Regions from separate parts of the Pseudomonas aestiva genome, predicted to be linked through region 2. Evidence: predicted binding sites of a transcription regulator. Region 2 holds the regulator's gene; the other holds the start of a gene.
What was found. Region 2 encodes FliA, which starts transcription of late flagellar genes. Its sites were predicted from a motif close to CTAAAGTTTNNNNNNNNNNNGCCGNTAA; they were not measured.
Positions count from the first base shown of each region.

Region 1: the regulator FliA is predicted to act here: its motif matches at 5,554-5,581, upstream of AABM56_RS18940 (methyl-accepting chemotaxis protein).

Region 1 is NZ_CP150916.1:4,072,824-4,088,479, forward strand. It holds gene AABM56_RS18905 (hypothetical protein) at 241-471, shown strand; gene AABM56_RS18910 (hypothetical protein) at 509-958, shown strand; gene sugE (quaternary ammonium compound efflux SMR transporter SugE) at 1,133-1,450, shown strand; gene AABM56_RS18920 (hypothetical protein) at 1,461-1,931, opposite strand; gene AABM56_RS18925 (PQQ-dependent sugar dehydrogenase) at 1,960-3,120, shown strand; gene AABM56_RS18930 (saccharopine dehydrogenase family protein) at 3,445-4,518, shown strand; gene AABM56_RS18935 (Gfo/Idh/MocA family protein) at 4,585-5,526, shown strand; gene AABM56_RS18940 (methyl-accepting chemotaxis protein) at 5,636-7,276, shown strand; gene AABM56_RS18945 (hypothetical protein) at 7,443-7,697, shown strand; gene AABM56_RS18950 (hypothetical protein) at 7,766-7,909, shown strand; gene AABM56_RS18955 (SDR family oxidoreductase) at 8,061-8,954, shown strand; gene AABM56_RS18960 (glycoside hydrolase family 15 protein) at 8,960-10,759, shown strand; gene AABM56_RS18965 (DNA-3-methyladenine glycosylase) at 10,756-11,337, shown strand; gene AABM56_RS18970 (DUF2845 domain-containing protein) at 11,379-11,669, shown strand; gene AABM56_RS18975 (putative porin) at 12,216-13,502, opposite strand; gene pstB (phosphate ABC transporter ATP-binding protein PstB) at 13,794-14,558, opposite strand; gene pstA (phosphate ABC transporter permease PstA) at 14,564-15,439, opposite strand; gene pstC (phosphate ABC transporter permease subunit PstC) at 15,439-15,656, opposite strand, start outside.
Region 2 is NZ_CP150916.1:3,277,785-3,293,440, reverse strand. It holds gene flhB (flagellar biosynthesis protein FlhB) at 1-652, shown strand, start outside; gene sodC (superoxide dismutase family protein) at 645-1,172, opposite strand; gene flhA (flagellar biosynthesis protein FlhA) at 1,422-3,524, shown strand; gene flhF (flagellar biosynthesis protein FlhF) at 3,535-4,866, shown strand; gene fleN (flagellar synthesis regulator FleN) at 4,959-5,789, shown strand; gene fliA (RNA polymerase sigma factor FliA) at 5,786-6,526, shown strand; gene AABM56_RS15255 (chemotaxis response regulator CheY) at 6,614-6,988, shown strand; gene AABM56_RS15250 (protein phosphatase CheZ) at 7,008-7,796, shown strand; gene AABM56_RS15245 (chemotaxis protein CheA) at 7,823-10,060, shown strand; gene AABM56_RS15240 (chemotaxis response regulator protein-glutamate methylesterase) at 10,143-11,261, shown strand; gene AABM56_RS15235 (flagellar motor protein) at 11,296-12,036, shown strand; gene motD (flagellar motor protein MotD) at 12,048-12,911, shown strand; gene AABM56_RS15225 (ParA family protein) at 12,947-13,735, shown strand; gene AABM56_RS15220 (chemotaxis protein CheW) at 13,793-14,698, shown strand; gene AABM56_RS15215 (chemotaxis protein CheW) at 14,772-15,251, shown strand; gene AABM56_RS15210 (DUF2802 domain-containing protein) at 15,251-15,656, shown strand, end outside.

The DNA of each region.
Region 1 (15,656 bases), 800 kb from region 2:
CCGCTGCGTGAACCTCAGCAAAGCCCGCCATCGCGCGGGCTTTGTTGTTTCTGGCTGTCGCTCAAGCCTTTCCAAGATGCACAGACCGTTCGTGAAAGGACTTTCGCCAGATTGCCGGCGTGATTTCTCTGACCATTATCACTACCACCCTGGCGATTCTGATCTAAGCTCTGCCCCTAGACCCGCTCCAACCAGCCGGCCGGATGCCGATACCCTGGGATCACCTCGCAAGGACGCCTCATGAGATACCTCCTGACCAGCTCGGTCACCCTTTTTCTCGCCGCTCCGCTCCTGACCGAAGACACCGCCCTGGCCCAGGCCGGCCATGCCCTTCGCCCGGGGCTGGAGGCAGCGGCGCACTCCCTGAATCTATCGCTGCTGCAGAGCAGTGCGGTCGGCAGGGGCCCGGTGGCTGACGGGGCGCGGCTGCAGCTGGCGGCGCTGGAACGGCAGGCGCGGCGAGACGACTAGCCTCAGGGCTTTGCCAAGGCCTGGCGCAGAGCCCGGCTTGAACGAAGCGCCCGAACCGGGCTCTCAAGGTCTCCACTACGGCCACCCCGAGGAGACCTGGATGAAATCCCTGATTCCCCTGTTGCTGCTGCCCCTCGCCCTGGGCGCCTGTACCCGGGAGCCGGTTCGGCAGGACGACCTCGGCCTGCCGAGCTGCAATCTGGCAGAACAGCGCGCCGTGCCGGGCGAACTGGGCGGATCGATCACGGATCCGCGGCAGGCGCATGTCTCGATGCGGGCCAATGTGCTGTTGGCGGATGTGAGCACGGCGCGCAAGGCGCGGCGGATCAGTCAGGAGCAGGCGACGGCCTTCAGCGAACGCATCGCCGCGGTGCGTAGCCAGACCGATGACCTGGTCAGGCAGCAGGGCTTTCTCAGCGCGGCCGAGCGGGCCAGTTTCGATCGAGAATTCGACGGGATCGCCACGCAAATCTGCCAGCCGCGCTAGCGGACGGGTGCGCCTGACCAGGCTGGGTCGAAAGGCGCGGCCATGAACGGCTAGGATAACGGTATCGATCAGGTGGTAAGGCAGCTTGCCGCCCTCTTCTCTTGGCCCCCGGGGACGACCCCGGCGATCGGTGGGCAGCGTTCCGGGACGGCCCGGTTTTACAGGAGGCCGTCGTTGGCTTGGTTCTATCTGGTGTGCGCGGGACTGCTCGAGGTGGTCTGGGCGTTCTACATGAAGCAATCCGCGGGCTTCACCCGCCTCACGCCGACGATCATCACCGGGGGCGCCATGGTGGCCAGCGTGGCGCTGCTGTCGATCTCCATGCGCAGCTTGCCGCTGGGCACCGCCTATACGATCTGGACCGGTATCGGCGCGGTGGGTGCCTTCATGGTCGGCATCCTGGTGCTGGGCGAGGCGGCGAGTCCGCTGCGCATCCTGGCCGCCGCGCTGATCGTCAGCGGGCTGGTGCTGATGAAGCTGACCTCGTCCTGAGCGCCCTCCCCTAGCGCGGGTTCACCGGGCGCGCCAGCCAGATGAACAGCAGCCCGCCAAATAGTCCACCCACGGCCATCGCCAGCAACCCCTCCAGGGTGCGCGTGGCGTAGATAAGCACCGGCATGGGCGCGAAGGCGTCGATCAGGCGGATGGCGGCGATCAGGCTGAGGCTGCTGGCCAGCGGCAGCAGGCAGGCGCGATAGGTACCGCCGTGACGACCCAGCCAGAGGGCCGCGGCAAAGGCTGGTAACCAAGCGGCGAGCACGATGGCGGCATAGACGGGTCCGAAGCCCAGCAGATCATCCAGCGAGGTGCGCCCGCGCGTGGCCAGGTCGATCGGCTGGCCGAGTCCCTGGAGGGCGGCCAGGTTGTATTGGGTCTGCACCAGGCTGCCCCAGGCGGTGGTCAGCAGCAGGGCCGCGGCGAACGCCAGCAGGGTGCGCGGTTGCAACAGGGCGCGCCAGAGCGGTTGGGGCATGGTCGGAAAATCCCTTGGAGAGAGGCAGATGCTAGCGAAAGCGGGTACCCGGAACAGACCTCAAGCGTTACCTAAAGCTTCCGGCCGCTGGGCCTGGCTGGCATGGCTGGCCCTGCTGGCGGTTCCGCTGGCGCTGGCGGCGCCGACCTACCGGATCGAGACGGTGGCGACCGGGCTGGATAGACCCTGGTCGCTGGCCTTCCTGCCCGATGGCCGGGCGCTCCTGACCGAGGGCACCGGGCGCTTGCGGCTGCTGGTACCGGACGGTGCCGGCCGCCTCAGGCTGCAGGCGGAAGCCGTGAGCGGACTGCCCGAGCTCTATACCGAAGGCCAGGCCGGTCTGTTCGAGGTGCTGCCAGACCCGGATTTCGCTCACAACCAATTCATCTATCTCTCCCATGCGACCGGCACGCGCCAGGCCAATCATTTGAAGGTGGTGCGCGCCCGGCTGGACGGCGGACGCCTGCAGGACGTCCAACCGCTGTTCACCAGCCAGCCGGCCAAGGCCTTCGGGCAGCACTTCGGGGCGCGGATGGCCCTGCTCGGCGACGGCACCCTGGCCATCGCCCTGGGCGACGGCAACGTCGAGCGCACCGATGCCCAGCGACTGGATACCCATCTGGGCAAGATCGTGCGCATCACCCGCGACGGCCAGGTGCCGGCGGACAACCCCTTCATCAAGCGACCCGGCGCCCTGCCGGAGATCTACAGCCTCGGCCATCGCAATCCCCAGGGCCTGGTCTGGGTGCCCGAGCGCCAGGCGCTGTACGAGCACGAGCACGGCTCCAAGGGCGGCGACGAACTCAATCTGATCCGCGCCGGTGCCAACTATGGCTGGCCGCTGACCACCGGCGGCGTGGACTACACCGGCGCGCGCATCTCGCCCTTTCGCGAGTTGCCGGGCATCACCCCACCGCTGCTGGAATGGACGCCGTCGATCGCACCCGCGGGCATGACTTGGTACGACGGCCAGGGCTTTCCCGCCTGGCGCGGCAGTCTGTTCGTGGCGGCGCTGCGGGAGAAGTCGGTGCGGCGAATACCGCTGGTTGAGGGTATGCCTGGTCCGCAGGAGCTGCTGTTCCAGGAATTGGACCAGCGTCTGCGCGACGTGCGCAGCGGCCCGGACGGCAATCTCTGGCTGCTTACCGATGGTGAGGACGGTCAGCTGTTGCGGGTGGTGCCGGGGTAGGTAGCGAAAGAGCCGTGATGCCGATCCGGTACAGCACCAGTCGCGGCCATGCCGATGCGCGGTAGGTTGGATTGAGCGCAGCGAAGCTCAACATCGCCTCGGGGCTCGCCATGGTGGGCTTCGACGATAGAGCCGTCTCAACCCAACCTACGGAGACATCGATAGCCTGTTGGGGCGGCAACTCGGGTAAGCCGCGAGCCGCCTCGTCGAAACGACGAATACTCCGCCGTTTCGTCAAATAAAGCACAACGATTCGACGCTCTGACGCTCACATCTGACAGCGCCGCTTTCTAAGCTGGAGCCTCAACCACGGAGGATCCCGCCATGAAAGTCACCCTGCTCGGCGCCGGCCATATCGGCTACACCATTTCGCAATTGCTGCACGCCAGTGGCGACTACCAGGTGACGGTGGCGGATCGCGACGAGCGCGCCCTGGCGGCCATCGCCGCCCTGGGCGTGCAGACCCGGACCCTGGATACCGCCGACGCCAGCGCCCTGGCCGCGGCCCTGGACGACCAGGACGTGGTGCTCAATGCCCTGCCCTATCATCTGGCGATTCCGGTGGCCCAGGCGGCCAAGGCCACCAACACCCACTATTTCGACCTGACCGAAGACGTGAAGGCGACCAAGACCATCCGCCAACTGGCCGAGGGCGCGAGCAATGCCTTCATGCCCCAGTGCGGTCTGGCGCCCGGCTTCATCGGTATCGCCGCGCACTCCCTGGCCAAGCGCTTCGACAGCGTGCGCGAGGTGAAGATGCGTGTCGGCGCCCTGCCGGAATTTCCCACCAATGCCTTGAAGTACAACCTGACCTGGAGCGTCGACGGCCTGGTCAACGAGTACTGCCACCCCTGCGAAGCCGTGCGCAACGGCGAGCTGCAACTGGTGCAGCCGCTGGAAGGCCTGGAACACTTTTCCCTGGACGGCGTGGAATACGAGGCCTTCAACACCTCGGGCGGCCTTGGCACCCTCTGCGAGACGCTGCAGGGCCAGGTGGAAACCCTGGACTACAAAACCGTGCGCTATCCCGGTCACCGTGACCTGATGAAGTTCCTGCTGGAAGACCTGCGCCTGGCCGGTGACCAAGAGCAGCTCAAGAACATCCTGCGCGGCGCCGTGCCCACCACCATGCAGGACGTGGTGCTGGTGTTTGTCACCGTCAGCGGGATGCGCGGTGGCAAGCTGGTGCAGGAGGTGTTCAGCCGCAAGATCTTTGCCGCCGAGCGCGACGGTCGCCTGACCAGCGCCATCCAGATCACCACCGCGGCCGGCATCTGCACCGCCCTGGATCTGTTCCGCGAAGGCAAGCTGCCGCAGCGCGGCTTCATCGCCCAGGAGCAGGTGGACATGGAGGCCTTCCTGGCCAACCGTTTCGGCAAGGCCTACCAGCCGGTCTGATCGGGGAAGCTTAGCGGCAGACCAGGGGTCCATAACGAAACAGTTACCGTTAAAGGCCCCCTCGTCATGCTCAGCGTCGCCATCGTCGGTTGCGAACAGATCCACGCCCAGGACTACCTGGACACCAGCCTGGCCGATCCGCGCGTGCGGGTAGTGGCGGTGGCCAGCGAACGCGATCCCGCCCGCGCCAGGCGCCTCGCTGCCCCTCAGGGTCTGCCGGTAGTGGATGACTTCGCCCGGTTGCCCGAGGTGGACCTGGCCTTCGTCACCACCGCCATCGAGGATCACGAGGCGGCGGTGACCGCCCTGCTTCCCCGGGCCCGTCATCTCTTCGTGGAAAAGCCACTGGCCGTCTCGGCAGCCCGTGCCTCCGCCCTGGCCGATCAGCTCGCCGGGCGTTCCTGCTTCAGCGGTTTCTATCTGCGCACCGACCCGGCCCTGCAGCTGTTGCGCCAGCGGGCGCGGGACGGTGCCATCGGTAGCCTCAGCCACCTGTCACTGACCGCCGGCCACCCGGGGCTGCTGGAGGGCTGGCTCAGCGACTGGCCGGCGCATCTGGACGAGCGCCGCATGGGCTATGGCGCCTTTGGCGACCTGGCCGTGCACCTGCTGGATTTCAGCGCCTGGCTATGCGGTGAGGCCCTGACGGTCGCCCATAGCCGACTGGACCGCGATCCGCGCTGGCCGCTGGATCATGGCGGCGAGGCCTTGCTCCAGGCCGGTGATCTGCCGATTCATCTGCGCGCCAGCGCCACCCTGCGCGGTCCGCGGCTGGCCATTCGTCTGGACGGTAGCGAGGGAACCCTGGAGCTTTCCGCGGGGCGCCTGGTGCTGCACGACGCCAAGGGCAATCGTCAGGTGCTGGCCGAGGGCGTGGACCCCGGCGTGCCCCAGGGCGCCCAGGCGGTGTTCGACCAGCTGCTCGGCCAACCGCGACCGGAACTGGCCGGTCTGGCGGATGCCCTGAGGGCCAATCGGCTGCTTGATAGCCTCTATGGACGCGGTTGAAGGCGGAATCGAACGCTCCGGGCCCACCTAAAGGTCGGACTGTTGGTGCCGATAGCGAGGGTATCCAGCGCAACTTGGCTGATACCCACCTCGCAGAAAGGAAGGCTCCATGGTCTGGTTCAACAATCTGGCACTGGCGAAGAAACTCGCCATGGCCTTTGGCCTGTGCACGGCCATCACCCTGGGCATCGGCGCCGTCGGCTTCAGCGGTATCCGCAGCGTCAACGCCCAACTGGATAACGTGCTGGGCGACACGCTGCTCTCCATCAGCTTGCTCAACGATGCCAAGAGCAATGTCATCGGCCACAACCGCGATCTGTTCCGCGTGCTGTCCATGGCCTACGGCGAGGCCCCCCAGAGCGAACTCCAGACCGTCATCACCTCTCTGCGCGATAACCAGGCCGATGCCGAAAAACCCTTCGCCGCCTATCGCACCACGCCGCTGCAGGCCGATGAAAAGCAGGCCGGTGATGCCTTCGAGCAGGACTGGAAGAGCTATATCGCCGGTACCGACGCCATCCTGGCGCGACTGGCCGCCAAGGACGTAGCCGGTGCCGCCAAGCTGTTGAACGAGCAGGTGCAACCCACCTACCGCAAGACCATGGCCTCGTTCAAGATCATGATTCAGTCCAACAAGCGCCAGAGCACCGAAGCCGGCGACGCCGCGCATGCTGCCTACCAGAAAGCGGTCTGGGCACTCGGCCTGGGGCTGCTGCTGGCCACGCTCTGTGCCCTGGCGCTGAGCATCGTCATCACGCGCCTGATCGTTTCGCCCATCCGCCAGGCGGTGGGCAGCGCCGAGCGCGTCGCCCAGGGCGATCTGACCCTGCCGATCCAGAGCAGCCGCCGCGACGAAGTCGGCCAGCTGCTGCAGGCCCTCGGCGGCATGCAGCGCAGCCTGAAAGACACCGTGCAGCAGATGGCCGGTGCCTCCAGCCAGCTCGCCGCGGCCGCCGAGGAATTGCACGCGGTGACCGAGGAGAGCTCGCGTGGCCAGGTCCGCCAGCACGACGAGGTGCAGCAGGCTGCCACCGCAGTCAATCAGATGACCGCCGCTGTGGAAGAGGTGGCGCGCAATGCCGCCTCTACCTCCACTGCCTCCCAGGACACCAGCCGCGAAGCCCAGCAGGGTCGCGAGCAGGTGCAGCAGGCCGCCCAGGCCATGGCGGTGATGACCGGCGAGATCACCGATTCGACCCAGAAGGTGCAGACCCTGGAAGGCCAGGTGCGCGAGATCGGCAAATTGCTGGAGGTGATCCGCGGGATCGCCGAGCAGACCAACCTGCTGGCGCTCAATGCCGCCATCGAAGCCGCCCGGGCAGGCGAACAGGGCCGCGGCTTCGCCGTGGTGGCGGACGAGGTCCGTGCCCTGGCCCATCGCACTCAGGGGTCCACCGGCGAGATCGAACGCATGATGAGCGCCGTGCGCAGCAGCGCCGAGGAAGCGGTGGGCGCCATGCACAAGAGCCAGTCCCTGGCCGACAGCACCCAGGCGCGCGCCAATCGGGCCGGTGAAGCCCTGGACCGCATCGCCGCCGGGGTCGCCCAGATCGAGGAGCGCAACCTGGTGATCGCCAGTGCCGCCGAAGAGCAGGCCCAGGTCGCCCGCGAAGTGGATCGCAATCTGGTCAACATCCAGGACCTGTCCACCCAGACTGCTACCGGGGCCCAGCAGACGGCCGCCTCCAGCCAGGAGCTGTCGCGACTGGCCACCTCCTTCCAGAGCCTGGTGGCGCAATTCCGTTACTGATCGGCCACCCAGGGGACCTTCCGACCGGCGGTCAGCCTGCCCTCGCCGCAGCGAGTGGCAGGCTTCCCGCGCGGCCATGGGTCTGCCGACGTGACGCGCCGATGTTCGGAATTGAACATTGCGTGCCAGCGCGGTTCTGAACAGAAAGACCTGAATGGATGCTCCCATGCGCTTTACCTACGATGCCCGCCGCAGCTACCGCCTGATCGGCCTGGACGATGGTCGTCTGGCTGGGCAATTGCTGTGTGGGCAGCTGTACATCATGGTCGCGGGCGATGGAAAGCAACCGCAGTCCTATGCGCAGCTGGAAGATGACCAGTTGCGCACCGCCGAGGGCCAGCTGATCGGCTGTCGCGACGCGGATATCCTCACCCTGCAGCGAACTGGCGTAGCCCTGCGGCTGGAGCCACTCGACGCCTGAGGTAGAACGGCTAGCGCGACTCCTTCTACCCCGGGCAACCACCATGGCCTCCACCACCGGACGGCGGTATGAACAGCCAGTACCCGGGCAAGCACAACAGGGCCGCCAGCGCGGCCGCTTTCGCGCTCTTCGCCATCACGACGATCGCTCCTGCCGAAGCCCCTTCCCTTCTCCCCGTCATTGGACGCCTGGCCAAGCCGGAAAAGGCATAGCCCTGGGTTGAAGTCAGGCAAGAACGCCGTTCGGCCCGATACATCCGTCGCCGATCGGTGGGAACCTCTTACGTAACTTGTCGCTCCATTTCCTTGAACGTCATCGAAAAGATGCCAAACGGGCGCCTTTTGGCCCCCTTCAGGAGATGTCATGTCCAGCGACAACCAGTACAGCATGCAGAACCCCCTTACCCAGTATCCCCAGCCTGAATTTCCCAAGCAGCCCCAACAGGCCCCGGGTCTGGCCCAGGCCATGGAACCGCGTCCCGATCATGGCGAGGCCAGCTACAAGGGCTTCGGTCGCCTGGCCGGGCGCAAGGCGCTGATCACCGGCGCGGATTCGGGAATCGGTCGGGCCACGGCCATCGCCTACGCTCGGGAGGGTGCCGATCTGGTGCTCAACTACCTGCCCGAGGAAGAGGCCGACGCCCAGGAAGTGGTCAAGCTGGTGGAAGCCGAGGGTCGCAAGGCCGTCTGCGTTCCCGGTGACCTGAAGGACGAAGCCTTCTGCACCCAACTGGTGAGCAAGGCCAAGGAGGCCCTGGGTGGCCTCGACATCCTGGTCAATGTGGCTGGCAAGCAGACCGCCGTGCAGGACATCGCCGAGCTGACCACCGAGCAGTTCGACGCTACCTACAAGACCAACGTCTACGCCCTGTTCTGGCTGTGCAAGGCCGCGCTGCCGCACCTGCCGGCTGGCGCCGCCATCATCAACACCACCTCGATCCAGGCCACCCAGCCCTCGGAATTCCTGCTGGACTACGCCTCGACCAAGGCGGCCATCACCAACTTCACCAAGGCGCTGGCCAAGCAGGTCGCCAGCAAGGGCATCCGCGTCAATGCCGTAGCCCCCGGTCCCTTCTGGACGCCGCTGCAGCCCAGCGGTGGTCAGCCCCAGGAGAAGATCCCCACCTTCGGCGGCGAGACGGTGTTCAAGCGTCCCGGGCAGCCGGCGGAACTGGCGCCCATCTATGTACTGCTGGCCTCCCAGGAGTCGAGCTATGTGACCGGTGAGGTCTATGGCGCCACCGGAGGCATGGGCTGACGGCCATGGCAGCCTTCGATCCCGCCCGCCAGGATGGCTACGCGCCCCTGGCGGGCTATGCCGCCCTCTCCGATGGCCGTTCGGTCGCCCTGGTGGCGCCGGACGGCTCGCTGGACTGGTGGTGCGTGCCCAACATGGATTCCGCACCGCTGTTCGACCGCCTGCTGGATGCCCCGGCAGGCGGTTTCTTTTCGATCGCGCCGGTGGCCGACTATCGCGTCGAGCGCGCCTACCGCGAAGACAGCAACGTCCTGGAAACCTGCTTTCACACCGCTGACGGCAGCGTGCGCCTCACCGAATCGCTCAACAGCGGCTCGGCCGGACGCCTGCCCTGGTGCGAACTGGGTCGCCGCGTCGAAGGCCTTTCCGGATGGGTCGAATTGCGTATCGAGCTGGTACCCGGGACCCAGGGCCAGACCGTGTCGCCCTGGATGCGCAGCACCCCCAATGGCGAGGTCATGCACGTCGATGGCGTGATGGCCACCCTGCGTTATTGCGAGCGGCTGGAGATCCTCCAGTGCGATGATCGCCGACTGGTGGCGCGACTGGTACTGGAAGCCGGGCAACGCAGCGTCCTGGCCTTGACCGCGACCGAGAACGAACCCCTGGTGGTGCCCTCCCTGGACGAGGTGGACCAGCGTATCGATCGCAGTGACCAGGCTTGGCGCGAATGGGCCCAGGGCTTCGCCTACCGGGGCGAATTCCTCAGCGAGGTGAAGCGCTCGGCGCTGGCCCTCAAGCTGCTGCTCTACTCCCCCACTGGCGCCATCGTCGCCGCCGCCACCACCTCGCTGCCGGAACGCATCGGCGGCGACAAGAATTATGAATACCGCTATGCCTGGGTGCGTGATGCGGTCTTTACCATCAAGGCCTTCCTGCGCCTGGGTGCCCTCGGCGAGGCCCAGGCGGCCCTGGCCTGGATCCAGAACGTCATCCGCCGCCACGGCAATCGCCTGCACACCTGCTTTACCCTGGAAGGCGAACTGGCCCCCGAGGAACGCATCATTCCGGTTCCTGGCTATCGCGACTCCCAGCCGGTACGCGTCGGCAATCGCGCCAGCGCCCAGTGTCAGCTGAGTCTCTATGGCGATCTGCTGGAGACCTTTCGCCTCTATGCCAGCAAGGGCCATGTGCTGGATTTCGCCACCGCCAGCCTGCTCACCGACCTGGCCAATCTCTGTGCCGATGGTTGGCGCCAGCCGGATGCCGGCATGTGGGAATTGCCTGAAGAGCGCCACTACACCCTGTCCAAGCTGGGCTGCTGGTTCGCCCTGGACCGCGCCGTGACCCTGGCCCGCGATGGCCATATCCCCGACGCCATGTGCGGTCGCTGGGCGCGCGAGCGCGACCGCATCCGCGACTGGGTCAACGAACATTGCTGGAGCGAGCGCAAGCAGGCCTACACCTTCTATGCCGGTACCGAGCGCCTGGACGCCGGGCTGCTGCTCGGCATCCGCTTTGGCTTCAACGGTGGTGAGCGTTCGGTCAGCACCCTGGCGGCCATTCGCCGTGAGTTGGCCCATGGACCTCTGGTCTATCGCTACAGCGGTGCTGACCAGGAAGAAGGTGCGTTCCTGGCCTGTTCCTACTGGATGGTCGAGGCCCATGCCGTGCTGGGCGAGGTGGACCAGGCGCGGGAACTAATGCGCGAGGTCCTGGCCGCCAGTCTCAATGGCGTCGGCCTGATGACCGAGATGCGCGATCCCCGGGATGGCGCGGCCCTGGGCAACTTCCCCCAGGGCCTGAGTCACCTGGCCATGGTGCATGCGGCGCTGATCCTGGAAGAGCCGGAGCCCGAGGCGTGAGCGATCTGGATTTCACCCGTCCGGTGGACGAGGTCGCCCGGCAACTGATCGGGGCGACGCTCAGAGTCGAGGGTGTGGGCGGCCTGATCGTCGAGACCGAGGCCTACGACGGCGAAGACCCGGCCTCCCACAGCTTTTCCGGCCCCACCCCGCGCAACCGCGCCATGTTCGGTCCGCCCGGGTATGCCTATGTCTATCGCTCCTATGGCATCCACTGGTGCTTCAATCTGGTCTGCCGCGAGGCCGGGCATGGCGCGGGTGTACTGATCCGCGCGCTGGAGCCACTGTGGGGTCTGGAGGTGATGCGGGAACGTCGGGGCGGCCTGGCCGATCGCCTGCTGTGCGCCGGTCCCGGCCGGCTGTGCCAGGCCCTCGCCATCGACGGCAGTCACGATGGCTTGCCGCTGATCGAGCCACCCTTCCTGCTGGAGCCCGCGGCTGCCGAGGTAGCGGTGATCGCGGGCCCGCGCATCGGCATCAGCCGCGCGCGCGAGGTGCCCTGGCGTTTCGGCCTGGCCGGTTCGCGCTATCTGAGTCGTGGCTTTGCCAAAGCGCCCCAGCCCGGCGATAACAGCTAGGCTGAAGGCAACGACCGTTGCCGCAACCTCTCGGAGGCCCCATGCGCGCCAGTCAGCTGCTGCCTATCGCCCTACTCTTTCCCCTCCTCGCCCAGGCGAGCCTGCGCTGTGGTCAGAGTCTCGTCGAGGAAGGCGACAGCGTCGAACAGGTGCTGGCCGCCTGCAGCGCCCCGGCTGAGCGCAAGATCAATCCACCGGCGCTGCGCAATAACAACGTGCCCAAATTCAATGCCGCCGAGACCCAGTTCTGGACCTATGCACCGGCGAACGGCGCCTCGCGTCACCTCAAGTTCATCGACGGCAAGCTGGTGGAGATCAGGGTCGAGCGTTAGCGGGAAGCCTCCCTCACCCCAACCCTCTCCCGGAGGGAGAGAGAGAAAAGCACCAGCTCCGACGCAGGGGCGAGGCGGCTCAGGCGTAGGTTGGGTTGAGCGCAGCGAAGCCCAACGGCCAGACACCCTCACCCCAACCCTCTCCCGGAGGGAGAGGGGGAAAAGCAGCAGCTCCGACGCAGGGGCAAGGCGGCTCAGGCGTAGGTTGGGTGGAGTGCAGCGAAGCCCAACAGCCAGACACCCTCACCCCAACCCTCTCCCGGAGGGAGAGGGGGAAAAGCAGCAGCTCCGACGCAGGGGCGAGGCGGCTCAGGCGTAGGTTGGGTTGAGCGCAGCGAAGCCCAAAGGCCACACACCCTCACCCCAACCCTCTCCCGGAGGGAGAGGGGGAAAAGCAGCAGCTCCGACGTAGGGGCGAGGCGGCTCAGGCGTAGGTTGGGTGGAGTGCAGCGAAGCCCAACATTTGCCAGGCGAGTTTCTCCATCGAGCAGGCAAAAAAGAACCGCCCGAGGGCGGTTCAAGAGGAGCACGACCTCAGGGTCGTGGTTAGAACTTGGCTTCCAGGTCAAGCTGCAGGGTCTTGACGTCGGCGTCGCGGCGGAAGCGGCTGGCGGTATCGGACTCGGCGAGGAAGTAGGTCAGGCCCACGCCGAAGTTCTTGTCGATGTCGTAGCCGAGCTTGAGCTTGTGGCCGCGGGCCCCGGTCGAGCCGTTGCCGAAGTCCGAGTCGGTAAAGGCACCAACCACGGCGTTGCGCTGGACATCGCGGTAGTTGTATTCCAACCCGACCCGCTGCATCAGCTTGGTCTTGGCGCCCACCAGCCAGGCGGTGTCCTCGCCGTCGTCGGCCTTGTCGTTGACCACGTACTGGCCATAGAAGGACAGCGGCACCCACAGCTTGGTCAGGTCCAGCTGGGCGAAGCCCTCGTAGAGCTGGAAGCGGTCGGTGGTGTTGCCATTGACCGCCAGGGCGCAGGGCGAGGTGACCGAGCCGGTGGTCGGGCAGGTGCTGTCCTGGTCCTTGTCGTAGGCGTAGACGCTGCCACCGACCATCAGTTTGGCGGCATCGCCCAGGTTGAAGCGGCTGCCGAGCTGGCCGGCGTAGAGGCGCAGGTCGTGCTTGAATTCATAGCCTTCGCCGTCGACGTTGTCCTTGAGCACGTAGTAGCCGGTGCTGCCGAACAGCTCGGCGCCGCCGCCCAGATCGTACTTGTAGGTGCCGGCCAGGCCTTCGGGGTTGATGTCGGCGTCCCAGATGACATCGCCGGTGCTCACCCACTGCTGGCCCATCTTGCCACCCACCAGATGCAGACTCGGCAGCGCTGTGGGGTGGTAGTCGATGTAGGCCTGATCCAACCAGAGCTGCTTCTTGTTGAAGTAGCCGTTGAGGTCCTGGTTGGTAGAGCGGGCATCGTCGCCGCCGCCGGTGGCGATGCGGATGCCGGTGTCCACCTGCGGATTGATCTCGCTGTAGGCGCCCAGTCGCGCGCGGATGCGCTGGCGGTCCCGGTCGCGGCCGTTGTCCGGCTCGCCGCTGATGTCGATGCTCTCGTGGCGCACCCGCACGTCGCCCTTGATCTGGGTCTTGGCGGCCCAGGCCAGTTTCTTCTCGAAATCGGAGGTCTTCTGCTGCTGGGCGACCTGGGCGGCACGTGCCTGCTGCTCCTGCTGCAGATCGCCGCGCAATTCGCTGTACTGGGCCGGGGTGATGGAGCCGTTGGCCTTGAGCATGTCGAGCAGCTTCTCATCGACCGCGGCACTTGTGGCGGCCGAGCAGGTGGCCAGGAGCACGCCCGAGAACAGCGCCGTGAATCGATAAGGGTTAACAGACATCGGCAGATCTCCTTGCAAGACTATCCAGGGAGTGATGGCTGGCAGTGCAGCCCGTCACGAAGCTGGGTCAGTCTCGGCAGAAGAGATGTCATTTTACTTGCAGGAAGATAAAGCTTTTAATTCAAGCCATTGAATATAAAGAAAAATTTAATCAAACTTTCATTCATCCCGGACGGCTCGCCAGTGGCTGGGAATGGAACACGCTGAGCGGACGCCCTGGCCCGGCGCTTTCCGACCGCCCAAGAAAAAGGCCACTCCGGGGAGTGGCCTTGCCGAGTGCCGGCGAAATCCTCAGCCGAAGCGACCGGTGATGTAGTCCTCGGTCTGCTTCCTGTCCGGCTTGGTGAAGATCTTGTCGGTCTTGTCCACTTCGATCAGCTCGCCCAGGTACATGAAGGCGGTGACGTCGGAGCAGCGCGCCGCCTGCTGCATGTTGTGGGTGACGATGACCACGGTGAACTCCTGCTTGAGTTCGGCCAGCAACTGCTCGATGCGCGCGGTGGAGATGGGGTCAAGGGCCGAGGTCGGCTCGTCCAGCAGCAGCACCCGCGGACGCAGGGCGATGGTGCGGGCGATACACAGCCGCTGCTGCTGACCGCCGGAGAGACCCAGGGCACTCTGGTTGAGCTTGTCCTTGACCTCGTCCCACAGCGCCGCGCCGCGCAGCGCCTGCTCGACGCGATCCTGCAGCTCCACGCGGGACAGGCGCTCGTGGTGGCGGATGCCGTAGGCGACGTTGTCGGCGATCGACATCGGGAAGGGCACCGGCTTCTGGAACACCATGCCGATGGTGCTGCGCAGGCGGCTCAGCGAGTACTTGGGATCGAGGATGTTCTCCCCGTCCATGAGGATCTCGCCGCTCGCTTCCAGCCCCGGGTATTCCGAGTAGATGCGGTTGAAGATGCGCAGCAGCGTGGACTTGCCGCATCCGGACGGGCCGATGATGGCGGTGATCTGCTTGGCCGCAATATCCAGGTTGATCGACTTGAGCGCCTGGTGGCCCTTGTAACGGAAGCCGACGTCGCGCGCCTGCAGTTCCGGTATCTGCGTCTGCATGGTAGTCACTTGGAATCCCGGTTACGAAAGAAGAAGCGAGAGGAGAGGTTCAGGAGCAGCACGAACAGTGTCAGCAGCAGGGCGCCGGCCCAGGCCAGATGCTGCCAGTTCTCGAACGGACTCATGGCGAACTGGAAGATGGTCACCGGCACGGTGGCCATGGGCTTGAGCACGTCGGCGTTCCAGTACTGGTTGCCGAAGGCGGTGAACAGCAGCGGTGCGGTCTCGCCGGTGATGCGGGCGATGGACAGCAGCACCCCGGTCACCACGCCGGCGCGGGAGGCGCGCAGCAGGATCTGCAGGGTCACCTTCCACTGGGGAATGCCCAGGGCCAGCGCCGCTTCGCGCATGGCCGGCGGCTGCAGCTGCATCATCTCGTCGGTCGTACGGGTCACCACCGGCACCACCAGCATGGCCAGTGCCAGGGAGCCGGCGAAACCGGAGAAGCCCAGGCTGCCACCGGAGTACTGGTTCAGCGTCACCACCACGGCGGTGTAGATGAACAGGCCGATGACGATCGACGGCGCCGACAGCAGGATATCGTTGACGAAACGCACCACCAGCCCGAGCTTGGAGTGGCGGGCGTACTCGGCCAGCCAGAGGCCGGCGAGGATGCCGATGGGCGCGCCGATGGCGGTGGCCAGCAGGGTGATCAGCACGCTGCCGAACAGGGCGTTGGCCAGACCGCCGTCGGCGGCGCCGGGCGGCGGCGTCATCTCGACGAAGAGGGCCGGGCTCAGGGCGCTGACGCCCTTGATCAGGGTGGTGCCGAGGATCCAGGCCAGGAAACCCAGGCCGAGCACGGCGGCGGCGCTGCCAAAGATCAGCGCGAGGCCGTTCTTGATCCGCCGCTTGCGATAGAGATAGGCGTCGATGTGCATCAGTTACCTGCCTTGCGCGACAGTTGCGTCAGCATCAGCCGTGCCGCCAGCAGCACGAAGAAGGTCACCACGAACAGCAGGAAGCCCAGGGCGATCAGCGAAGAGCGGTGCAGATCGGTGTAGGCCTCGTTGAATTCGTTGGCGATCACCGAGGCGATGGAGCTGCTCGGCATCATCAGCGAGAGCGAGAACTGGTGGGCGTTGCCCAGCACGAAGG
Region 2 (15,656 bases):
CGAACGCACGGCGCTGCTGCAGATCGCCAAGCTGCCGACCGAACAGGCGCTGCTGCACAGCATGCAGGTGGTGGGGCATGCCACCCTGCTGCTGGCCCTGGGGCTGCTGATCATCGCCGCGGTGGACGTGCCTTTCCAGATCCTCAGCAATCGCAAGAAGCTGATGATGACCAAGCAGGAGATCAAGGACGAGTACAAGGACAGCGAGGGCAAGCCCGAGGTCAAGGGCAAGATTCGCCAGATGCAGCGGCAGATGGCGCAGCGGCGGATGATGGCCGAGGTGCCCAACGCCGATGTGGTCATCACCAACCCGACCCACTTCGCCGTGGCGCTCAAGTACGATGCGGCCAAGGGTGGGGCGCCGGTGCTGGTGGCCAAGGGCAGCGATTTCACCGCGTTGAAGATCCGCGAGATCGCCCAGCAGCATCAGGTCTCGCTGCTGGAGTCGCCGGGGCTGGCGCGGGCGGTGTACTTCTCCACCGAAGTGGACCAGGAGATTCCGGCCGGTCTCTACGTCGCCGTGGCCCAGGTCCTGGCCTATGTCTATCAGCTCAGGCAATTCCGCGCCGGACGCGGGCGCAAGCCCAAGCTGTCCGATCTGCCCATCCCGCCGGATCTCCTGCGGGATGAGGAGGGGAAGGCGCCTACTTGATGACGCCGCAGGCGACGCGCGCGCCGCCACCGCCCAGCGGCTTGGGCTGGTCGGCGTAGTTGTCGCCACCGGCATGCACCATCAGTGCATGGCCCTTGAGCTCTTCGAGGCGCTTCAGGCGCGGCGCCAGCACCGGCTGGGTGGCCTGGCCGTCGGCGGTCACATAGAGCGCCGGCAATTCGCCCAGGTGGCCGTCGTCCGACCAGGGCGCGCTGTGCTTGCCGGTGTTGCGCGGATCCAGATGGCCGCCCGCGGCGCCACCTGCGGTCAGGGTGCCATTCACCTCGGCCGCGCCGCAGTTGGGCTTGGTATGGACATGGAAGCCATGGATGCCGGGCTCCAGGCCCTTGAGATCGGGCGTGAAGACCAGGCCGTACTTGGAACGGGTCACCTGTACGCTACCGACGCTTTCGCCCACACCGTCGGTCGTGACCTTGTTCAGCGGGATCGTCAGGGATTCGGCCGCCTGGGCGGTTCCGACCAGGCAGGTAGCCAACAGCGTCGCGGTCCAGATTCTCATGATGATGTTCCTCGGATAGGCGCGCTAGCGCAGGTCCCTAGACAGACTCATGGCCGCCGCCCGCGGTTCAGCCGACGATTCCGGCGATCCGTAACCAGTCCTGTATCACCCCCGGGAAAACCTCGCTGATTCAAGGTCTTGAGCAGTTGGCCCGGAGCTTGCTCAAGCCCCTGCGAACAGTGCGCTGCGTCAACTTTCCGTGACGCCGGCACCGGCAAGCGAGGAATGGGTGTGAAAGTCGACAAATCCATGATGATGGGCAACATGCGCGGTCTGGCTCGCGGCAACCTGGGCGTGCCGCTGGCCGTCCTGGCGATGCTCGCCATGATGACGCTGCCGATGCCGCCTTTCCTGCTGGACGTGCTGTTCACCTTCAACATCGCCCTGTCGATCGTGGTCCTGCTGGTCAGCGTCTACGCCCTGCGGCCGCTGGACTTCGCGGTCTTCCCGACCATCCTGCTGGTGTCGACCCTGCTGCGCCTGGCGCTGAACGTGGCCTCGAGCCGCGTCGTGCTGCTGCACGGCCAGGACGGCCACGATGCCGCGGGCAAGGTCATCCAGGCCTTCGGCGAGGTGGTGGTCGGCGGCAACTACGTGGTCGGTGCGGTGGTGTTCGCCATCCTCATGATCATCAACTTCGTGGTGGTGACCAAGGGTGCCGGCCGTATCTCCGAGGTGTCGGCGCGTTTCACCCTGGACGCCATGCCCGGCAAGCAGATGGCCATCGACGCCGACCTCAATGCCGGCATAATCGACCAGGTCGAAGCCAAGAAGCGTCGGACCGAAGTGGGCCAGGAAGCCGACTTCTACGGGTCGATGGACGGTGCCAGCAAATTCGTCCGCGGTGACGCCGTCGCCGGTCTGCTGATCCTCTTCATCAACCTCATCGGCGGCATGGCCATCGGCATGGCCCAGCACGGTCTGCCGTTCGGCGAAGCGGCGCGCATCTACGCCCTGCTGACCATCGGTGACGGCCTGGTCGCCCAGGTCCCTTCGCTGCTGCTGTCGGTCGCCGCTGCCATCATGGTGACCCGGGTGTCCTCGGCGGAGGACATGGGCCAGCAGGTCAATCGTCAGATGTTCGCCTCGCCCAAGGCGCTGGCAGTCTCGGCCTTCATCATCATCGCCATGGGCCTGGTCCCGGGCATGCCGCACCTGCCGTTCCTCGGCCTGGGCGGTGGCGCCGCCGCCGGTGCCTGGCTGATCTACAAGCGCCAGCGCCAGGCCAAGCAGACCGCCGAGGTGGAAGCCAAGAAGCAGCAGGACCTGGCCCCCGTACAGCGTCCGGCCGAGGCCAAGGAGCTGGGCTGGGATGACGTGACCCCGGTGGACATGGTCGGTCTGGAAGTCGGCTACCGGCTGATCCCCATGGTCGATCGCAACCAGGGTGGCCAGCTGCTGGCGCGGATCAAGGGCGTGCGCAAGAAGCTGTCCCAGGACCTCGGCTTCCTCATGCCGTCGGTGCACATCCGCGACAACCTTGACCTGCTGCCCAACGCCTATCGTCTGACTTTGATGGGCGTCAGTGTGGCCGAGGCCGAGATCTATCCGGATCGCGAACTGGCCATCAACCCCGGTCAGGTCTACGGCTCCCTCAACGGCGTCGCCGCCAAGGATCCGGCATTCGGTCTGGAGGCCGTCTGGATCGACGTCACCCAGCGCGACCAGGCCCAATCCCTCGGCTACACCGTGGTCGATGCCAGCACCGTGGTTGCCACGCACCTCAATCAGGTGCTCTTCAAGCACGCCCACGAGCTGATCGGTCACGAGGAAGTCCAGCAATTGCTGCAGGTGCTGGCCAAGAGTTCGCCCAAGCTGGCCGAGGAACTGGTGCCCGGCATCGTCTCCCTCTCGACCCTGCTCAAGATCCTCCAGCAGCTGCTGCAGGAGCAGGTACCGGTCCGCGACATCCGTACCATCGCCGAAGCCATCGCCAACGTCGGGCCGCGGAGTCAAGATCCCGCCGCCATCGCGGGTGCCGTGCGGGTCGCCCTGTCCCGCGCGATCGTCCAGAACATCGTGGGAATGGAGCCTGAGCTGCCTGTTATCACCCTTGAGCCAAGGTTGGAACAGATGTTGCTAAGTAGTATGCAGAAGGCCGGTCAAGGCGCCGAGGACGGCATGTTCCTCGAGCCTGGCATGGCTGAAAAACTGCAGCGTTCCCTTATCGAGGCAGCGCAGCGTCAGGAAATGATGGGTAAGCCAGTGGTGCTGCTGGTGGCCGGTGCGATCCGCGGGATGATGTCCCGCTTCGCCCGGATGGCGGCACCGAACATGAGTGTACTGGCCTACCAGGAAATTCCGGACAACAAGCAGGTCACCATCGTCGCTACCGTTGGCCAGAATGGCTGAGGTCTAGATCATGCAAGTCAAACGTTTCTTCGCTGCCGATATGCGTCAAGCCATGAAGTTGGTACGCGACGAGCTGGGCCCGGATGCCGCCATCCTCAGCAACCGCCGGGTCGCCGGCGGGGTCGAGCTGACCGCGGCGCTGGACTACCAGGCTCCGGCACCGGCCGCGCCCAACGCGGAGCTGCAGGCGGAGTTGCGCAAGACCCATGCGAAGATCGCCCAGGCCCATGCCGACCTCAGCATCCGCGCCCCGGGCGTGCCCTCGGCCGCGCCGAAGGACAAGCAGCTGCTGGGCGCCATCAGCGCCGCCGACAGCCGTCGCGAGCCGGTGATCGCCCCGCCACGTGCCCCTCAGCCCACCGCCGCCGCTGCGCCTGCCGCCAGTGCCGCGCCGGAAGACCGCCGCGCCCTGGAAGCCATGCGCAGCGAACTCAGTGGCCTGCGTGAACTGCTGGAAGTCCAGCTTGGCTCCATGGCCTGGACCCAGGTGCAGTCCACCCGTCCGCAACAGGCCGGCCTCTGGCGCCGTCTGCAGCGCATGGGCCTGCCCGCCGATCTGGCTCGCCACCTGCTCGACAGCGTCGCCAAGATCCAGGACCCGCGGCATGCCTGGCGCATGCTGCTGGCCAATTTCGCCCAGCTGGCCAAGACCACCGACGCCAAGATCCTGGAGGAGGGCGGTGTTGTCGCCTTCGTCGGTCCGGCCGGCATGGGCAAGACCACCACCCTGGCCAAGCTCGCCGCCAACTACGTGCTCAAGTACGGCCCCCAGAGTCTGGCGCTGGTCAGCATGGACAGCTTCCGCATCGGTGCCCAGGAGCAGATCAAGACCCTCGGCCGCATCCTCGACGTGCCGGTCACCCTGGTCGATCCCGGCCAGTCCCTGGCCCAGGCGCTGGCACCCCTGGCGCGCAAGCGCCTGGTGCTGATCGACACCGCGGGCATGCCCGCCAATGATCCGGCGCTCAAGGTGCAGCTCGAAGCCCTGGCCAACCGCCAGTTGAAGATTCGCAATTATCTGGTACTGGGTGTCACCAGCCAGAGCCAGGTGCTCAAGGCGGCCTACCACAGCTATCGGCGCTGCGGCCTGAGCGGCTGCGTGCTGACCAAGCTGGACGAAGCCGCCAGCCTCGGCGAAGCCCTGGGCCTGGCCATCAGCCAGCGTCTGCCGGTGGCCTATATCGCCGACGGCCCGCGTATCCCGGACGACCTGCATCCGGCCCGCAGCCACCAGCTGGTGAGCCGTGCGGTGAGCCTGCAGGCCTCCGAGGAGCCGAGCGAAGAAACCATGGCCGGCATGCTTGCCGGCCTGTATCAAGGCAATGCCCGCCGCGCCGGTTAGCGCAGACGAACGGTAGTGGTGCATTGCATGCCTGGGCACGCCAAATGCACTTAGTCTAAAGTGTGACGGATTTCAATCAAAGGTATCAGGCAATGGGTAGCATGCATCCCGTCCAAGTCATAGCGGTCACGGGCGGTAAAGGCGGTGTCGGCAAGACCAATGTGTCGGTCAACCTGGCCTTGGCCCTGGCCGATATCGGGCGGCGCGTCATGCTGCTCGACGCCGACCTGGGCCTCGCCAACATCGACGTTCTGCTCGGCCTGTCGCCCAAGCGCACCCTGGCCGACGTCATCTCCGGCGAGTGCGAGCTGCGCGACGTGCTGCTGCACGGCCCGGGCGGCATCCGCATCGTTCCGGCGGCCTCGGGCACCCAGGCGATGGTCAATCTGACGCCGGCCCAGCACGCCGGTCTGATCCAGGCCTTCAGCGACATCAGCGAGAACCTCGATGTGCTCATCGTCGATACCGCTGCCGGCATCGGCGACCAGGTGGTCAGCTTCGTTCGCGCCGCCCAAGAAGTCCTGGTGGTGGTGTGCGACGAGCCCACCTCCATCACCGATGCCTACGCCCTGATCAAGCTGCTCAATCGCGACCATGGCGTCACCCGTTTCCGGGTTCTGGCGAACATGGCGCTGACGCCCCAGGAAGGTCGCAATCTCTTTGCTAAGCTGACCAAGGTGACCGACAGATTCCTGGATGTCGCCCTGCAGTATGTGGGCGCCATTCCGTTCGACGAGGCGGTGCGCAAAGCCGTACAGAAACAGCGCCCCGTGTTCGAAGCCTTTCCGCGTGCCAAGGCCTCGCTGGCCTTCCGTGCGGTAGCTCAGAGAGTCGATGGCTGGCCGTTGCCCGCCAATCCGCGCGGCCATCTCGAGTTCTTTGTCGAGCGCCTTGTGCAACCAGCCATCGGTACCCACGCATGACAGCATCCAGCGGGCTTCGCATGTACAGCAAAACCTCGGAACGTACCCAGCAGGAGCAACTCATCAACCGCTACGCGCCGTTGGTGAAACGCATCGCCTACCACCTCCTGGCGCGTCTGCCGGCCAGCGTGCAGGTCGAGGACCTGATGCAGGCCGGCATGATCGGTCTGCTGGAGGCCTCGCGCAAATATGACGCCGGCAAGGGCGCCAGCTTCGAGACCTACGCCGGCATCCGCATCCGCGGCGCCATGCTCGACGAGGTCCGCAAGGGCGACTGGGCGCCGCGCTCGGTGCACCGCAACACGCGCATGGTCACCGACGCCATTCGCGCCGTGGAAGCGCGCACGGGTCGCGACGCTAAAGATTCCGAAGTCGCGGCCGAACTTAAATTGAGTCTGGATGAGTACTACGGCATCCTTGGCGACACCATGGGGAGTCGCCTGTTCAGTTTCGACGACCTCATGGAGGGTGGTGAGCATGGGCTCGAGGAGAGCGGTTCGCATGAACTCGAACCCGGTCGCGGTCTGGAAGACGAGCGCTTCCGCAAGGCCCTGGCCGACGCCATCGCCAATCTTCCGGAGCGTGAACGTCTGGTGCTCTCGCTGTATTACGACGAGGAACTCAACCTCAAGGAAATCGGCGAGGTGCTGGGCGTGAGCGAGTCACGCGTCTGCCAACTTCACAGTCAATGCGCGGCACGCCTGCGGGCGCGGCTGGCGGAATGGCGTTCGCGTTAACCGGCTGGTACTCAGGCTACTACGATTGCTTAGGCGCGCCTTGCGGCGTGTGTGCGGATTAGGACGGAGGTCGACTTGGACAAGAACATGAAAATCCTCATCGTGGATGATTTTTCCACGATGAGACGCATCATCAAGAATTTGCTGCGCGATCTGGGATTCACCAATACCGCCGAAGCAGACGACGGCAACACCGCCCTGCCGATGTTGCAGAGCGGCAACTTCGATTTTCTCGTCACCGACTGGAACATGCCCGGCATGACCGGCATCGACCTGCTGCGCCAGGTACGCGCCGATGCGCGCCTGAAGACCCTGCCGGTGCTGATGGTGACCGCCGAGGCCAAGCGTGAGCAGATCATCGAAGCCGCTCAGGCCGGCGTGAATGGCTATGTGGTCAAGCCTTTCACCGCCCAGGTGCTGAAAGAAAAGATCGACAAGATCTTCGAGCGGGTGAACGGCTGAAGAAAGCCGCGGGGACGTTATGGATCAGCTTGGCACCAACAGCTTCAGCGACTTCGAGTCGAATCTAAAACAGCACGCCCAGGAGCTGGTGAAATGCCTGGAAAGTGGCGACTTCACCCAGGCGGTGCATGTCATCAATGAACTCAACCAGTTGCGTGACCGGGGGCTCTACCAGGAAGTCGGCAAGCTGACCCGCGAGTTGCACAACGCCATCGTCAACTTCGAGATCGATCCGCGCGGCATGGCCGGCGAAGAGGTCTCCCAGATCAGCGATGCCACCGATCGTCTCTCCTACGTGGTGAAGATGACGGAGAACGCCGCCAATCGAACCATGGATCTGGTGGAGGAGAGCGCGCCCCTGGTGGGCAACTTCGGCGACGAAGCCCGTGCCGTGCATGCCGACTGGAAGAAGTTCATGCGCCGGGAAATGGGCGCGGACGAATTCCGCGAGCTGGCCAAGCGCGTCGATGCCTTCCTCAGCCACAGCGAGAGCAGTGCCGAACAACTGTCGGCCAAGCTCAACGACATCCTCCTGGCGCAGGACTACCAGGACCTTACCGGTCAGGTGATCAAGCGCGTGGTCAATCTCGTCGGGCAGATCGAGAAAGACCTCGTCAAGCTGGTGATGATGGCCAGCCAGGTCGATCGCTATACCGGCTTCAGTCACGATCACAGCGCGCTGATCGAACAGAATCGAAAAGAAAAGACGATGAAGGGTGAAGGTCCGCAGATTCATGCCGATAAGCGTGAAGACGTCGTGGCCGCTCAGGTCGACGTCGACGATCTTCTATCCAGTCTGGGCTTCTGACCCAGACCCTCTTGGGGAGTGCAGGAATGAGCTTCGACGCCGATGAAGAGATCCTCCAGGATTTCCTGGTAGAGGCCGGCGAGATTCTCGAACAGTTGTCGGAACAATTGGTCGAGCTGGAAAGCCGTCCGGATGACATGGATCTGCTGAACGCCATTTTTCGTGGCTTCCATACCGTAAAGGGCGGTGCCGGTTTCCTGCAGCTCCATACCCTGGTCGAGTGCTGTCATATCGCGGAAAACGTTTTCGACATCCTGCGCAAGGGCGAACGCCGCGTGGATGCCGAACTGATGGATGTGGTGCTGCAGGCGCTGGATTCCGTCAATGAGATGTTTGGTCAGGTTCGGGAACGCGAAGAGCCGACCCCGGCCTCGCCCGAGTTGCTGGCGGCGCTGGCCCGCCTGGCCGATCCGGCCGGCAGCGAACCGGCGCCGGTAGCGGCTGCGCCCGTAGCTGCCACTCCGGTGGTCGCGGCACCGGCGCCCGCCGCTGCTGCTGCAGCTGCCGAGCCGGAATTGAGCGATGCCGATTTCCAGAATCTGCTCGATGCCCTGGGTAGCGAGCCGAGTGCGGCAGCGGCAGCGCCTGCGACCGCCGGTGGTGACGACATCACCGATGACGAATTCGAAGCCCTGCTTGATCAGTTGCACGGCAAGGGCAAGTTCCATGACGCGCCGGCCGCTGCGCCGGTTGCTGCCGCAGCGCCTGCTGCCGTTGCCGCAAGCGGTGATGACATCACCGACGATGAATTCGAGGCCCTGCTGGACGAATTGCACGGCAAGGGCAAGTTCGTCGCGAACGAGGCCGCGGCACCGGCCGCAGCAGCCCCGGCTGCAGCGGCTCCGGCGGCGGCGGGTGGTGACGAGATCACCGACGACGAATTCGAATCCCTGCTCGACGAATTGCACGGCAAGGGCAGATTCAGTGGTCCCGCGGCAGTTGCCGACACTGTAGCCGCACCTGCTGCTGCTGCGCCGGCACCGGTAGCTGCGCCTCAGCCTGCACCTGCACCCGCGCCGAAACCGGCTCCGGTTGCCGAGGCCGCGGTGCCCAAGCCGGCAGCGGCAGCGCCCGCCGAACGTCCCACCAGCGAGGCGGAGACCACCGTGCGGGTCGATACCGCACGGCTGGACGAGATCATGAATATGGTCGGCGAGCTGGTACTGGTGCGTAACCGCCTGGTGCGTCTGGGCCTGAACAGCGGCGACGAGGCCATGGCCAAGGCCGTGTCCAATCTCGACGTGGTCACCGCCGATCTGCAGACCTCGGTCATGAAGACGCGGATGCAGCCGATCAAGAAGGTCTTCGGCCGCTTCCCGCGCCTGGTCCGCGATCTGGCGCGCAGCCTGAAGAAAGAGATCAATCTGGAGCTGGTCGGCGAAGAAACCGACCTGGACAAGAACCTCGTCGAGGCCCTGGCCGATCCGCTGGTGCACTTGGTGCGCAACGCGGTCGACCACGGCATCGAAGGACCGGCCGAACGTGAAGAGAACGGCAAGTCCCGCGCGGGGCGTGTAGTGCTCTCCGCCGAGCAGGAAGGCGACCATATCCTCCTGTCGATCTCCGATGACGGCAAGGGCATGGACGCGGATCTGCTGCGCAACAAGGCCGTGGAAAAAGGCCTGCTCGACCGCGACGCGGCCGATCGCCTGACCGAGACCGAGTGCTTCAACCTGATCTTCGCCCCGGGTTTCTCCACCAAGGCCGAGATCTCCGACATCTCCGGTCGTGGCGTGGGCATGGACGTGGTCAAGACCAAGATCAGCCAGCTCAACGGCACCCTGAACGTCTACTCGACCAAGGGCCAGGGCTCCAAGATCGTCATCAAGGTGCCCCTGACCCTGGCGATCATGCCGACGCTGATGGTGATGCTGGGCAACCAGGCCTTCGCCTTCCCGCTGGTCAACGTCAACGAGATTTTCCACCTCGACCTGTCCCGCACCAACGTGGTGGACGGCCAGGAAGTGGTGGTGGTGCGCGACAAGGCGCTGCCGCTGTTCTACCTCAAGCGCTGGCTGGTGCCCAATGCGGCCCATGTGGAGCAGGGGGAAGGGCATGTGGTGATCCTCTCGGTGGGCACCCAGCGCATCGGCTTCGTGGTCGATCAGCTGGTGGGCCAGGAAGAGGTGGTCATCAAGCCACTCGGCAAGATGCTGCAGGGAACGCCCGGCATGTCCGGAGCGACCATCACCGGCGACGGGCGCATCGCGCTCATCCTCGATGTGCCCAGCATGCTCAAGCGCTACGCCCGTCGCGGACTCTGAGTCGGCCCGATACGAGCGGCGTCGGGCCCTGGGCCTGGCGCCATCGGGCGGCCTGCGCCGCCCCAGTTAGGAGTTTCAACGTATGCCGGTAAAAGTACTGGTGGTGGACGATTCCGGCTTCTTCCGGCGTCGGCTCAAGGAAATCCTGGCGGCCGATCCCAACATCTCGGTGGTGGGCACGGCCAGCAACGGGCGCGAAGGGGTCGACCAGGCCCTGGCGCTGCGACCCGATGTCATCACCATGGACTACGAGATGCCGATGATGGACGGCATTACCGCGGTCCGCCACATCATGCAGAAGTGCCCGACCCCGGTGCTGATGTTCTCCTCGCTCACCCATGAAGGCGCCCGGGTCACCCTGGATGCCCTGGATGCTGGCGCGGTCGACTTCCTACCGAAGAATTTCGAGGACATCTCGCGCAATCCCGCCAGTGTGCAAAAGCTGCTGTGCGAGAAGATCCACCATATCGCCCGTTCCAACCGGCGCTTCGCCGTGGCCCCCAGCGTCGCGCCGGCTACGCCCGCGAGTACCGCGACCGCGCCGGCCACCGCTCGCCCGGCGGCGCGTCCGGTGGCGCCCAGCAGCGCTCCTGCCAGTCATGCAGCCACGGCTCCGGCTTCGCCGCCGCCCAAGCGCAAGCACTATCGCCTGGTGGCCATCGGCACCTCCACCGGCGGCCCGGTCGCTCTGCAGCGGGTGCTTACCCAGCTGCCAGCCAATTTCCCGGCACCGCTGGTGCTGATCCAGCACATGCCGGCGGCCTTCACCAAGGCCTTCGCCGAGCGCCTGGACAAGCTCTGTCGCATCAGCGTCAAGGAAGCCGAGGACGGCGACCAGTTGCGTCCGGGACTGGCTCTGCTGGCACCCGGTGGCAAGCAGATGATGGTGGACGGCCGCGGCACGGTAAAGATCCTGCCCGGCGACGAGCGCCTCAACTACAAACCCTGCGTCGACGTGACCTTTGGCTCCGCGGCCAAGGCCTATGCCGACAAGGTGCTGGCGGTGGTCCTGACCGGCATGGGCGCCGACGGCCGCGAAGGCGCGCGGATGCTCAAGCAGGTCGGCAGCCAGGTGTGGGCCCAGGACGAAGCCAGCTGCGTCATCTACGGCATGCCCATGGCCATCGCCAAGGCCAATCTGGCCGACGCCATCTATGGCCTGGACGACATCGGCAGACACCTGACCGAGGCCTGTTCGTGACGGCAGGCGGTCTCTGGCCAGAAGGGCATTGAGCGTGGACGTTCTCAGTCTCATCGGCATCCTGCTGGCCTTTACCGCCATCATGGGTGGCAACCTGCTGGAGGGCGGTTCCTTTACCGCCTTGGCCAACGCTCCGGCGGCGCTTATCGTGGTCGGCGGCACTCTCGGTGCCGTCCTGTTGCAGACCCGCCTGCCGGTACTGCGCCGGGCCCTCACCATGCTGGCCTGGGTATTCGTACCGCCACGGCTGGACCTCGTTGGCGGCATCCGCAAGGTGGTCAACTGGAGCAACGTTGCGCGGAAGGAAGGCTTGCTGGGTCTCGAACCCCTGGTCGCCCGCGAAGCCGATCCCTATGCCGCCAAGGGCCTGCAGCTGCTGGTGGACGGCACCGAGCCCGAGGCCCTGCGCAGCATCCTCGAGGTGGATCTCTACGGCCAGGAAGATCGCGACATCGCTGCCGCCAAGGTTTATGAAGCCATGGGTGGCTATGCACCCACGGTCGGGATCATCGGCGCGGTGATGGGTCTGATCCATGTCATGCAGAATCTCGCCGATCCCTCCCAGCTGGGCAGCGGCATCGCCGTGGCCTTCGTCGCCACCATCTATGGTGTCGGCTTCGCCAACCTGCTGTTGCTGCCGGTCGGCAACAAGCTCAAGGCGCTGGCCCAGCAACAGTCCCGCTACCGGGAAATGCTGCTGGAAGGGCTGATGTCCATCGGCGAGGGTGAGAATCCCCGCTCCATCGAAATGAAGCTGCAAGGTTTTCTGGACTAGGAGGACGCCGCATGCCTCGTCGCCGCCGCCGTCCCGAAGAACACGAGAACCACGAACGCTGGCTGGTCTCCTACGCGGACTTCATTACCCTGCTGTTCGCCTTTTTCGTGGTGATGTATTCCATCTCTTCATTGAACGAAAGCAAGTACAAGGTGCTTTCGGACAGCCTGTCGGGCATCTTCAGTCAGCCGGAGCGCTCGCTCAAACCCATTCCCCTCGGCGATCAGCGTCCCGCGGGCGTGACACCGACGGTGATGGACGCCAGTGCCGCTCAGCCGGCCAGGGGCACCCCCAGCGACCCGCTGCAGCAGATCGCCGACAGTGTGCGCGCCACCTTCGGCGATCTCATCGCCGGCGACCAGTTGAATATCAAGGCCAGTGAGATGTGGCTGGAGATCGAACTCAGCTCCAATCTGCTGTTCGCCAGCGGCGACTCCCTGCCGAGCAATCCCGCCTTCGGCCTCATGGAGAAGGTGGCCAAGATTCTGGCGCCGTTCAAGAATCCGATCCAGGTACAGGGCTATACGGATGACCGCCCCATCAGCACGGCGCTGTATCCCACCAACTGGGAACTGTCCGCGGCGCGGGCGGCCAGTATCGTGCGGCTGCTGATCGGCAACGGCATCGCGCCGCAGCGCCTGGCCGTGGTGGGCTATGGCGCCTATCAGCCGGTGGTCGACAACACCAGCGACGTCAATCGCGCCCGCAATCGGCGCGTGGTTCTGCTGATCTCGCGCAATCTCGACCTGTTCCGGCCACAGAGCACCTTGCAAAATCCGTCGACTGGCACACAATCTGCAGGATCGCCTGGAGAACTGGCGCCCGGGGTGGCGCCTGTCAAATCTTCGTCGCCGGTCACCAAGCCGGCACCTTGACCCGGCTGGTCGTGTCGTCGGGAGGAAGTCTGCACATGAGAGTCTGGGCTGTCGCCAATCAGAAGGGTGGGGTGGGCAAGACCACCACCACCGTTGCCCTCGCCGGGTTGCTCGGCGATGAAGGCAAGCGCGTCCTGCTGGTGGATCTCGATCCCCACGGCTCACTGACGAGCTATTTCGGTCAGGATCCGGACAGCCTCGAACACAGCGCGTTCGACCTGTTCCAGCACGGTGGTCAGGTTCCGGAGGGCCTGCCGAAGCGGCTGCTGCTGCCCACCAGTCATCCGCAGCTGTCGATGCTGCCGTCCAGCACGGCGCTGGCTACCCTGGAACGTCAGTCGCCCGGCCAGAGCGGCCTGGGCCTGGTGATCTCCAAGAGCCTGGCACAGCTGTGGAACGACTTCGATCATGTGCTGATCGACAGTCCGCCGTTGCTCGGCGTGCTGATGGTCAATGCCCTGGCGGCCAGTCAGCATCTGGTGATTCCGACCCAGACCGAATTCCTCGCGCTCAAGGGGCTCGAGCGCATGGTCAACACCCTGACCATGATCAACCGCTCGCGCAAGCAGGCGCTGCCCTACACCATAGTGCCGACCCTGTTCGACCGCCGTACCCAGGCCTCCATCGGTACGCTCAAGGTGCTGCGCAGCACCTATCCGGCGCAGCTGTGGCAGGCCTTCATTCCCATCGATACGCGGCTGCGCGACGCCAGTCGTTCCGGGCAGGTGCCGTCGCGCTACGAGATGAACAGCCGCGGCGTCATTGCCTACCGGGCGTTGCTGCGGCATCTGCTCGACGGCGCGCCCAGCAGCCAGGTCGCCTGATTCAAGTTTTCCACCCTGCCGGCCGATAGGCTGGACAACTCACCCACGTAGATCGCCATGAGCCAACCGACGTCTCTCGACAATCGTCCTCAGCGTGTCCTCCAGGGCTATCTCGATGCCCTGTTGCTGGACGCGTTCCTGGAACTGCCGACCGCCGAATCCACGCCGGTCGTGGCTTCCGTGGTGGCACCGGCGGCGCCGATCGCCAGCGTGAGCGAAGACGAATTCGCCGCCGCGGTGCGCGAGGAGCTCGAACGGGATGCCGCGTGGCAACCCCGGGTCGTGCCGCTGGCAGCCCGCCGTGCCGGCGTCGCCCTGCCCGAGGTGCTGCAGCCTGCAACCCAGGTGCCGTTGCCGCCGGAAACCGACATCGAGCTGGACTGGCGCGTCCCCGAACTGGCCCCCGCCGCCGAGCCGGCGCGTCCGGTGGTGGAGGGCATTGCCCTCGGTACCCCGGCGGTGCAGCCCGCCGCCGCGGCTGGCGTACCGCCCGGCGCCGTGCACCTGGAAGGTCGCCCCGAGTGGGGCGAAGAACCCTTCGAATGCCTGCTGTTCGACGTGGCCGGCCTGACCCTGGCCGCGCCCCTGGTGTGCCTGGGCTCCATTTACCCGCTGACCGACGAAGAGTTGACGCCGCTGTTTGGTCAGCCAGACTGGTTCCTGGGCCTGCTACCCTGCCAGGCAGGCAACCTGCGCGTGCTCGACGCGGCGCGTTGGGTAATGCCCGAGCGCTACCGCGACGACTATCGCGAAGGCCTGAAATTCGTTATATCGCTGCAAGGCCTGGACTGGGGCCTGGCCGTGCATGGCGTCAGCCATTCGGTACGGCTGGATCCCGCCGAGGTCAAATGGCGGAATCAGCGCGCTACCCGGCCGTGGCTGGCCGGTACGGTGATCGATCAGATGTGTGCGCTGCTGGATGTGGCGGCGCTCGCTGAACAGGTGGTGGGTGGCCGTCGCTAGGGCTGTCCGCTGCAACTAACCGGCGGGTTCGCCCGCTTCGCCGCACGTGCGGTATTTGACGAGGCTAGGGAACATGAAAAAAACGTCCGCACAGGGTTCCGAAGATCCGGTCCTGCAATGGGTCACCTTCCGCCTGGATAACGAGACCTACGGCATCAACGTGATGCAGGTCCAGGAAGTCCTGCGCTACACCGAAATCGCTCCGGTCCCGGGTGCGCCGAGCTACGTGCTGGGCATCATCAACCTGCGCGGCAACGTGGTGACGGTGATCGACACCCGTCAACGCTTCGGTCTGCTGCCCACCGAGGTCACCGACAACACCCGTATCGTCATCATCGAGGCCGACAAGCAGGTCGTCGGCATCCTGGTCGACAGCGTGGCCGAGGTGGTCTATCTGCGGCAGTCGGAGATCGAAACCGCACCGAACGTCGGCAATGACGAGTCCGCCAAGTTCATCCAGGGCGTGTGCAACAAGAACGGCGAGCTGCTGATCCTGGTCGAGCTCGACAAGCTGATGACCGAAGAAGAGTGGTCGGAGCTGGAAAGCATCTGATGCTCGTCGGGCTGATCCTGCTCAGCGTTGCCCTGGGGCTGGCCTGTGCCGGCCTCGGCGGTTGCTGCTGGTTGCTCTGGCAGCGCCAGCAGCAACAGGCGGCCAAGCTGGCCGAGCGGGAGGCCCTGGTCGACAAGCGCATGCAGATCCTGCTCAAACGCCTGGAAACCTACCAGGCCGGGCAGGTACGCATGGGCGAACAGGTGCAGGGGCTGGCCCAGGTGGTGGCACCCTTGCCCGATCGCCTGACCCAGATCGAGCAGAGCGATCCCACCAGTCTGTCGTTTTCCCAGGCGGCACGCCTGGTGGGGCTGGGCGCCAGCGCCGACGATCTCACTCAGGCCTGTGGTCTGTCCCAGGCCGAAGCCGAGCTGGTGGCGCGGCTGCATCGGCAGCGCCAGCAGC